Regions from separate parts of the Enterobacter sp. LM3 genome, predicted to be linked through region 1. Evidence: predicted binding sites of a transcription regulator. Region 1 holds the regulator's gene; each other region holds the start of a gene.
The links. The regulator PhoB, encoded in region 1, activates phosphate uptake and scavenging genes when phosphate is short. The targets are predictions, from matches to a motif close to CTGTCATAAAACTGNCNNAT.

Region 1 (2,205 bases):
CGTCAGCGGCGTGCGTAACTCGTGGCTCACGTTGGCAAAAAAGTTGCGCCGAGCTCCTTCCAGCTGGTGCATCTGGGTAACGTCACGCGCCACCATCAGCCACTGTCGTTCGCTGTACGGCATCACGCGGATCTCCAGATGGCGACCGCTGTTGAGCCTCAGGTTATGCGGACGCGTAAAATCACGCTTTTTCAGATACAGCGTGAACTCCGGGTAGCGCAAAAGGTTGAGGATGTTCTGACCGTTATCATCCGGCCAGCGCAGGCCTAGCAGCTGTTGCGCCAGGCCATTACACCAGAAGATCGTCCCCTCTTCGGTGGTCAGAATGACCGCATCCGGCAGTGACTCCGCGCCACTGCGAAAACGTTTGATCAGGCTGCCCAGCTCACGGCGGCGCTTTTTATTACGCATCTGCATCTGGTGCAGACCGTAAAGCAGCGGTTCCCAGCTTCCGTGCCCCGGCGGAGGTGTCATACTTCTGTCCACCCACAGCCACCAGGAGAGGCGCAGTAAGTTCCAGAAATGCCAGATCAGCAACCCGGTGACAGATACCAGCAGAAACCACGGTAAATATCCAACGAAGGCCCCCAGAATGAAGGCCGGTATACAACATAAGATCAGTTCAAAGACGAGCCTTTTCCATGACAGACGTTCCAGCACGCGTCACACTCCTGTCATTGTTCAGAAACGGGTAGAAAAACGATAACCCGTACCACGGACCGTCTGTACCATGCGATCGTGGCCGCTCAGTTCCAGCGCTTTACGCAGGCGGCGGATATGTACGTCAACCGTCCGGTCTTCGACATACACGTTAGTTCCCCAGACGTTATTCAGCAACTGCTCGCGGCTGTATACGCGTTCAGGGTGAGTCATAAAGAAGTGCAGGAGTTTAAATTCGGTAGGCCCCATATCGAGGGGATTTTCGCCGGTCATGACGCGGTGTGAGGTTGGGTCAAGGCTCAGGCCCTGCATCTCAATCACCTCTTCCACCGCCATCGGTGAAATTCGGCGCATCACGGCCTTGATGCGGGCAACCAGCTCTTTCGGCGAAAATGGTTTGGTAATGTAATCGTCCGCGCCGGTTTCCAGACCGCGCACGCGATCTTCTTCTTCACCGCGCGCCGTCAGCATGACCACCGGAATGTCACGGGTCATCGCTTCACGTTTAATGTGCTTGATAAACTGCAACCCGGACCCACCGGGCAACATCCAGTCAAGCAGAATCAAGTCGGGCCAGGGCTCATTCAGCTGGTTCACCGCGCTGTCATAATCTTCCGCTTCAACCGGCTGAAAGCCATTTTGTTCGAGCACGAAGCACACCATTTCACGGATCGGAGCTTCATCTTCTACGACCAGAATACGTCTCGCCATACTTTGCCCTGTCTTATCTTATTTAAGTTACAAGTTTGTAATGCGGCGTCATTATGCGTCAGATTTATGACAGATTTATGAAAAACATTACCACCAGAAATGGCAAACTGTTGTTTTATTACAGCGGTTATTTTCCGTTCCCTGAAAGTTTATAATCCTGCTTTCCATTTTTTGCCACGGATCTCTTATGCGCATACTTCACACCTCGGACTGGCATCTGGGTCAAAATTTTTACAGTAAAAGCCGCGCCGCTGAACATGAAGCATTCCTGAACTGGTTGCTGGACACAGCCCGGTCGCACGAGGTGGATGCGATTATTGTGGCAGGCGATATCTTTGATACCGGATCACCACCCAGCTATGCGCGAGAACTGTATAACCGTTTCGTGGTTAACCTGCAGCAGACGGGCTGCCATCTGGTGATTGTCGCCGGTAACCACGACTCCGTAGCGACACTGAATGAATCTCGTGACATTCTGGCCTTCCTCAATACTACCGTGGTCGCCAGCGCCGGACACGCCCCGCAGATCCTGAAAAAACGCGACGGTACACCGGGGGCAGTGCTGTGCCCGGTTCCCTTCCTGCGCCCGCGCGATATCGTGCAAAGCCAGGCGGGGCTTTCCGGTGGTGAAAAACAGCAGCACCTGTTGCAGAGCATCACCGACTATTACCACCAGCAATATGCCGATGCCTGCACCCTGCGCGGTGAGCAACCGATCCCGGTGATTGCCACCGGGCATCTGACGACCGTCGGAGCCAGCAAAAGTGACGCGGTTCGTGACATTTATATTGGCACGCTGGATGCCTTCCCGGCGCAAAACTTTCCACCGGCCGA
Region 2 (2,205 bases), on a different contig from region 1:
CGTGTGGTTGTGTTTTTAGAGCCGTTCGCCGGGAGATAGCGCAGCGCAAAGAAGAGTGCCACGATGCCCAGCGGTACGTTAATCGCAAACAGCCATTGCCATGAGGCGACAGAGAGAATTGCGGCCGCAATTGTCGGCCCGGCGGCTGACGATACGGCCACGATGAATGAGTTGATCCCCATACCGCGGCCCAACTGGTGTGACGGATAGATTAAACGAATCAATGCGGTGTTTACACTCATCAACGCTGCGCCGCCAAACCCTTGCGCAATTCGGGCGAGCGTCAGGGTATGCAGTGAATCTGAAAGGGCGCAGAAAAGCGAGGTTAGCGTAAATACAGCCAACCCGCACTGGTAGATCCGGCGATAACCGAACATATCACCCAGAAAAGAGAGTGAGAGCAGGGAAACAACAATCGCCATCTGGTAGGCGTTGACGATCCAGATGGAGCTGGCGGGAGAAGCATGAAGGTCGCTGGCAATGGTTGGCAGGGCAACGTTGGCAATTGCACCGTCAAGGACGGCCATCGAAATACCGATGATAATTGTCGCAATAGCGCCGTATCGCTGGGGCAAAGGCAGACCATCGGAAAGGTTTTTTTCCATTACGAGTGAAAAGCTCAGTGTGAAATTATTCTCATGGTAACTATTTTAGCATTATTAATGCCTCTTTATGCAGCAGATTTGTAACGAAGCAAACGGGGATTGATTGCAGGTAACATGACGGGAATTTATAATAAAAACAGGTTCTGATTTTTATAAAACACTCTCTATGAGGTGATAAATGGCAATCGCAGATTTGGATAAGCAGCCAGATTCTGTTTCTTCCGTGTTGAAGGTGTTCGGCATCTTACAGGCGCTCGGAGAAGAGCGTGAAATAGGTATTACAGAGTTATCACAGCGTGTAATGATGTCGAAAAGCACTGTTTATCGCTTTTTACAAACCATGAAGTCCCTGGGATATGTTGCACAGGAAGGCGAATCTGAAAAGTATTCTCTGACGCTAAAACTGTTCGAATTAGGTGCCCGCGCGCTGCAAAACGTTGATCTGATCCGTAGCGCAGATATTCAGATGCGTGAAATTTCCCGCCTGACGAAAGAGACCATCCACCTGGGGGCGATGGATGAAGACAGCATTGTTTACATCCATAAAATTGACTCCATGTACAGCCTGCGCATGTATTCGCGCATTGGCCGCCGTAACCCACTGTATAGCACTGCAATTGGTAAAGTTCTGCTGGCATGGCGTGACCGTGAAGAGGTGAAACAGATCCTCGAAGGCGTGGAATACAAGCGCAGCACTGAGCGAACCATTACTAATACTGATGAGCTAATGGTCGTGCTCGATAAAGTGCGTGAGCAGGGTTATGGCGAAGATAATGAAGAGCAGGAAGAAGGGCTGCGCTGTATCGGTGTTCCTGTATTCGACCGTTTTGGCGTTGTCATTGCGGGGCTGAGTATCTCCTTCCCGACGCTGCGTTTCTCGGAAGAGCGTCTGCGTGAATATGTTGCTATTCTTCATACCGCTGCGCGCAAAATTTCTGAGCAGATGGGTTACAACGACTATCCGTTTTAACCGTCGTTGAGAATAAAAAACGCCGCATTTTTTGCGGCGTTTTTTATGGTTACGTCTGGCAGAGTGTTACCCGTTATCGACCACGACGGTCATTTTACGGAACACCGGACAATTCGATAACCCGAAAATACCGCTGTCAGAATGCAGATACTGTGCTGTGCTTACACCTTGGGCTGTCAGGTATTTGCACTGGATACCTAACCCAGCCGCGTTTTCGGTGCTGCCCACAAGGACACCGTAACCGGTTAGCAGAAGGCCAGTCCATAGCACGGCCAGCGCAATAAGGGTTCGAATGATTAAACGCATCATTGCCTCTTTTTCTTCGTTGTCATGCTCTTAAGCGTAACCTGTTTACGTAATGAAACAAGTACATGATTCTGAAAAGAGCTTGATGAAGTTACAGTTAGTCCCTGTTTAAGATAAGCGTGATAACCTGGTAACTTCAGGCCTTAAGACGGAGTGTGGAGTGAAAAAAATACGCTGGATAATTCTGATTATTGTGCTGATAGCATGTGTAGTGCTGTGGACGCAGACTATCAATGTGATGTGCGATCAGGATGTACAGTTTTTTAGTGGCGTTTGCGCAATCAATAAGTTTATTCCGTGGTAGCACGCATTTTTTCTAAAGGT
Region 3 (2,205 bases), on a different contig from region 1:
TAAAGCCGCCGTCCCAGCCGAAGAAGTCAACGGTATAGCCCACGATGGCGCTTGCCGCGACCGAGCCGCCCAGGTAACCGAACAGGCCGGTAAAACCTGCCGCCGTGCCAGCCGCTTTTTTCGGAGCCAGCTCCAGCGCGTGCAGACCAATCAGCATAACCGGGCCGTAAATCAGGAAGCCGATGACAATCATACAGGCCATGTCCACGCCCGGGTTACCCGCCGGGTTGAGCCAGTAAACGACGGTGGCAATGGTCACCAGGGTCATAAAGAAGACGCCCGTCGCACCGCGGTTGCCTTTGAAGACTTTGTCCGACATCCAGCCGCAGATCAGCGTGCCCGGAATACCGGCATATTCATACAGGAAATAGGCCCAGGAGGATTTATCCAGCGCGAAGTGTTTCACTTCTTTCAGGTAGGTCGGCGACCAGTCGAGGATGCCGTAACGCAGCAGGTAAACGAACACGTTAGCCACTGCGATGTACCACAGCAGTTTGTTTGGCAGCACGTACTTCATGAAGATCTGTTTTGCCGTCAGCTCTTCTTCATTTTGTTCGCTGTAATCATCCGGGTAGTCGTTTTTGTACTCTTCAATCGGCGGCAGGCCACAGGACTGCGGCGTGTCACGCATCATCGCAAAGGCAAAAATCGCCACCACGACCGCGCCAAAGGCTGGCATATAGAGTGCGGCTTTCCAGTCGTTAAACCAGGCCATCCCCAGCAGGAACAGCAGTGGCGGAATGCCCCCGCCCACGTTATGGGCACAGTTCCACACGGACACCACGCCGCCACGCTCTTTCTGCGACCACCAGTGCACCATCGTACGCCCGCAGGGTGGCCATCCCATTCCCTGGAACCAGCCGCATAAGAACAACAGCACGAACATAATGGCGATGCTGGAGGTCGCCCACGGCACAAAGCCCATAAACAGCATCACCGCTGCCGCCAGAATCAGACCGGCTGGCAGGAACACGCGCGGATTCGAGCGATCCGACACAGAGCCCATGATGAATTTAGAAAAACCGTACGCGATAGAGATCCCCGACAGCGCGAACCCCAGATCGCCACGTGAAAAGCCCTGCTCCACCAGATACGGCATGGCAAGCGTAAAGTTTTTGCGTACGAGGTAATACGCCGCATAGCCGAAGAAAATCCCGAGAAAGATTTGCCAACGCAGACGGCGGTAAAGCGGATCTATTTCTGCCTCTGGCAGACGCGCCTGATGCGGCGCAGGTTTGAAGATACTGAGCATGACAGCCTCCGTGGCCTATGTATTGAATTTTCGGGGGTTTAACTGCCCCACGACTCCAGAGAGGCGGCGATGTTAAGAAATCACAGTGATTGTTACTGTGAATCAACGCACAGATTGTTACAGAAATATGACAATACGCGCAAAAAAGCGCATGAAATCACGTTCCACTTTCGAATTGCGCTCGATTATGTTCGAAATCAAACAAACCACAGTTTTGATGTGGCTAAATGGTAAAAAAACGAACACGAGGGAAGACAATGACAATTCACGATCCTCGCTACAGCGATGTGATTATCATTGGTGGTGGTGCGACCGGTGCCGGGATCGCGCGTGATTGCGCACTGCGCGGGTTAAGCGTTACGCTTCTGGAACGTCATGATATTGCGACGGGTGCAACCGGACGCAATCATGGCCTGCTGCACAGCGGCGCACGCTATGCCGTCACCGATGGCGAATCCGCACGCGAGTGCATTGCCGAAAACCAAATCCTCCGACGCATCGCCCGCCACTGCATCGAGCCGACCGACGGTCTGTTCATCACGCTTCCCGAAGACGACCTGGCATTTCAGTCGACGTTTATAACCGCGTGCCGCGCGGCGGGTATTCAGGCTGAAGCTATCGACCCTGCCCTCGCGCGTCGTATCGAGCCTTCCGTTAACCCGATGCTGACCGGTGCAGTTAAAGTCCCTGACGGTACCGTTGATCCCTTTCGCCTGACCGCCGCCAATATGCTGGATGCCCGCGAGCACGGGGCGCGTATTCTGACCGGACACCAGGTAACGGGACTGATCCGCCAGGGAAATACCGTCCGTGGTGTACGCGTTTTCGACACGCAATATCAGGAACACAGCGAGTTGTATGCCAGCGTGGTCGTCAATGCCGCGGGGATCTGGGGGCAGCACATTGCAGAATACGCGGAACTGTCCATCCGCATGTTCCCGGCCAAGGGTTCA
Region 4 (2,205 bases), on a different contig from region 1:
ATCATTAAGCCGCTCAGGGTAATTATCGTACGCCAGTCAATTACCGCAGGCCAGGTCTGTGGCGCGAACGGTACAAAAGCACTCAGCCCTGCACCAATAATTAATAAAAGATGAAAAAAACGATCGCGAGCCAGTGCCTGGAGTCCGGGAAGCCTCATTCTGCAGAAATCCCGGCGTTGAGTGTAAATTCGCGGAATTTCGCCAGCGTCTCTTCACTGACATGGTGCTCTATTCCTTCCGCATCACGACGGGCAATTTCCGGGCTGACGCCCAGCACCAGCAAAAAATGCTCGACGATTTGATGGCGCTCACGGCTCTCCTGCGCCAGCTTTTCCCCTTCCGGCGTCAGGAATACACCGCGCCAGGGGATCATTTCAATTAAGCCCACAGATGCCAGCCGTTTTAACATCTTGGCAACGGTGGGTTGCGAGACACCCAACCTGGCCGCCATATCAACCTGACGGGCTTCCCCCACTTCACGGATCAAATCGGAAATCAGCTCGACATAATCATCGATCAGTTCACGCCGGTGCGCTTCACGTACCTGGCGAAAACCTTCGACATGTTCTTCGACATTCACCAGTTGCGTCGTTTTTATTATTGTTGGCTTACCTGCGCGACGGTTCATTGCACTTCCTCAGTAGGGTGACGCTTCCAGCGCCCGGAATCGAGAACACACATTGTAAACCATCACTTCACAAGCACAAAAAATTAACGAAATAGCCATAGCTATAAAATATAGCCTGTGCTATATCTGTACGTAATGCAGTCACCTTTCACGGATCGAAGGGGTCAAAAATCAGGAGGTCTTATGAATGAATTCAAGAGGTGTATGACCGTGTTTACTCACTCTCCTTTTAAAGTACGCTTAATGCTGCTGAACATGCTGTGCGATATGTTTAGTCAGAAACCGCATCAGGACGATAAACCTTCCCACTAAGCGGCGTCGCGGTACGCCGCTTCATTTTTCCGTCATAATTCTTCCGTAAACTGGCTCCAGGCCGCGTAATTCCCGATCTTTTTCACGGATTTGCAATCCCCTTCGCAAAACATCTGCTTAGCAACTGTTGACCTTAGTTAACGCTCGCACTATCTTCTTGCTGCCCTGCACAATTTGCGGCTCGCTGAAGCGGACCCTCATTCCCTCTCCACGCACTGTCAGGCAGGTTTTGACCCTCGACGCCAGGGTGAGCACATGGCGTTTTCATGCATGATAGTGACCTATGAATTTAACCCTGAAAGAAACACTTGTTACCCGCAGCCGGGCCTTAAGCCCGTGGACGGGGTTCTACTTTCTGCAATCGTTGCTGATTAACTTTGCGCTGGGCTATCCTTTTAGCCTGCTCTACACCGCGGCCTTCACCTGCATACTGCATTTACTGTGGCGGAGCGCTCCGCGCGTGCAGAAAACGTTAATCGGGCTCTGTTCGCTGGTCGCCGCCTTCTATTTCCCGTTTGGCCAGGCCTATGGCGCGCCAAACTTTAATACCTTGCTGGCACTACACTCGACCAATATGGAAGAGTCGACAGAGATCCTGACGATCTTCCCGTGGTACAGCTATGTGGTTGCCCTGTTCATCTTCGCGCTTGGCGTTATTGCCGTTCGCCGCAAAGCGGAAGAGAAAAAAACATGGAGCAAAATTGAACACCTGTGTCTGGTATTCAGTATCGCCACTATTTTTGTCGCCCCCGTGCAAAATCTTGCCTGGGGAGGTGTATTTAAGCTGAAAGATACCGGCTATCCGGTATTCCGTTTTGTAAAAGACGTCGTCGTCAACAATCAAGAGGTTCTCGACGAACAGGCACGCATGGCCGAGCTTTCCACAATGAAAGACACCTGGAACGTGCTGGCCGTAAAACCGAAGTACCACACCTATGTCGTGGTGATCGGCGAAAGCGCACGCCGCGATGCGATGGGCGCGTTTGGCGGACACTGGGACAACACGCCGTTTGCGAGTACGGTCAATGGCACCCTGTTTACCGATTATGTGGCGGCCAGCGGCTCGACGCAGAAATCACTTGGCCTGACGCTGAACCGCGTGGTCGATGGTAAACCGCAGTACCAGGATAACTTTGTCACTCTGGCTAACCGTGCAGGTTTCCAGACATGGTGGTTCTCCAACCAGGGTCAAATTGGCGAATACGATACGGCCATCGCCAGTATTGCAAAGCGTGCCGATGAAGTGCAGTTCCTGAAAAACGGTG

Region 2: the regulator PhoB is predicted to act here: its motif matches at 673-692, upstream of kdgR (DNA-binding transcriptional regulator KdgR).
Region 3: the regulator PhoB is predicted to act here: its motif matches at 1,367-1,386, upstream of glpT (glycerol-3-phosphate transporter).
Region 4: the regulator PhoB is predicted to act here: its motif matches at 970-989, upstream of ACJ9N4_RS01310 (phosphoethanolamine transferase).

Annotation. Positions count from the first base shown of each region.
Region 1 covers NZ_JBJURN010000009.1:76,493-78,697, reverse strand. The annotation lists gene phoR (phosphate regulon sensor histidine kinase PhoR) at 1-660, opposite strand, end outside; gene phoB (phosphate response regulator transcription factor PhoB) at 682-1,371, opposite strand; gene sbcD (exonuclease subunit SbcD) at 1,559-2,205, shown strand, end outside.
Region 2 covers NZ_JBJURN010000002.1:50,325-52,529, reverse strand. The annotation lists gene ACJ9N4_RS02360 (MFS transporter) at 1-605, opposite strand, end outside; gene kdgR (DNA-binding transcriptional regulator KdgR) at 784-1,575, shown strand; gene ACJ9N4_RS02350 (YobH family protein) at 1,642-1,881, opposite strand; gene mgrB (PhoP/PhoQ regulator MgrB) at 2,042-2,185, shown strand.
Region 3 covers NZ_JBJURN010000004.1:41,314-43,518, forward strand. The annotation lists gene glpT (glycerol-3-phosphate transporter) at 1-1,252, opposite strand, end outside; gene glpA (anaerobic glycerol-3-phosphate dehydrogenase subunit A) at 1,510-2,205, shown strand, end outside.
Region 4 covers NZ_JBJURN010000001.1:286,015-288,219, forward strand. The annotation lists gene ACJ9N4_RS01295 (SLC13 family permease) at 1-158, opposite strand, end outside; gene mntR (manganese-binding transcriptional regulator MntR) at 155-628, opposite strand; gene mntS (manganase accumulation protein MntS) at 812-940, shown strand; gene ACJ9N4_RS01310 (phosphoethanolamine transferase) at 1,224-2,205, shown strand, end outside.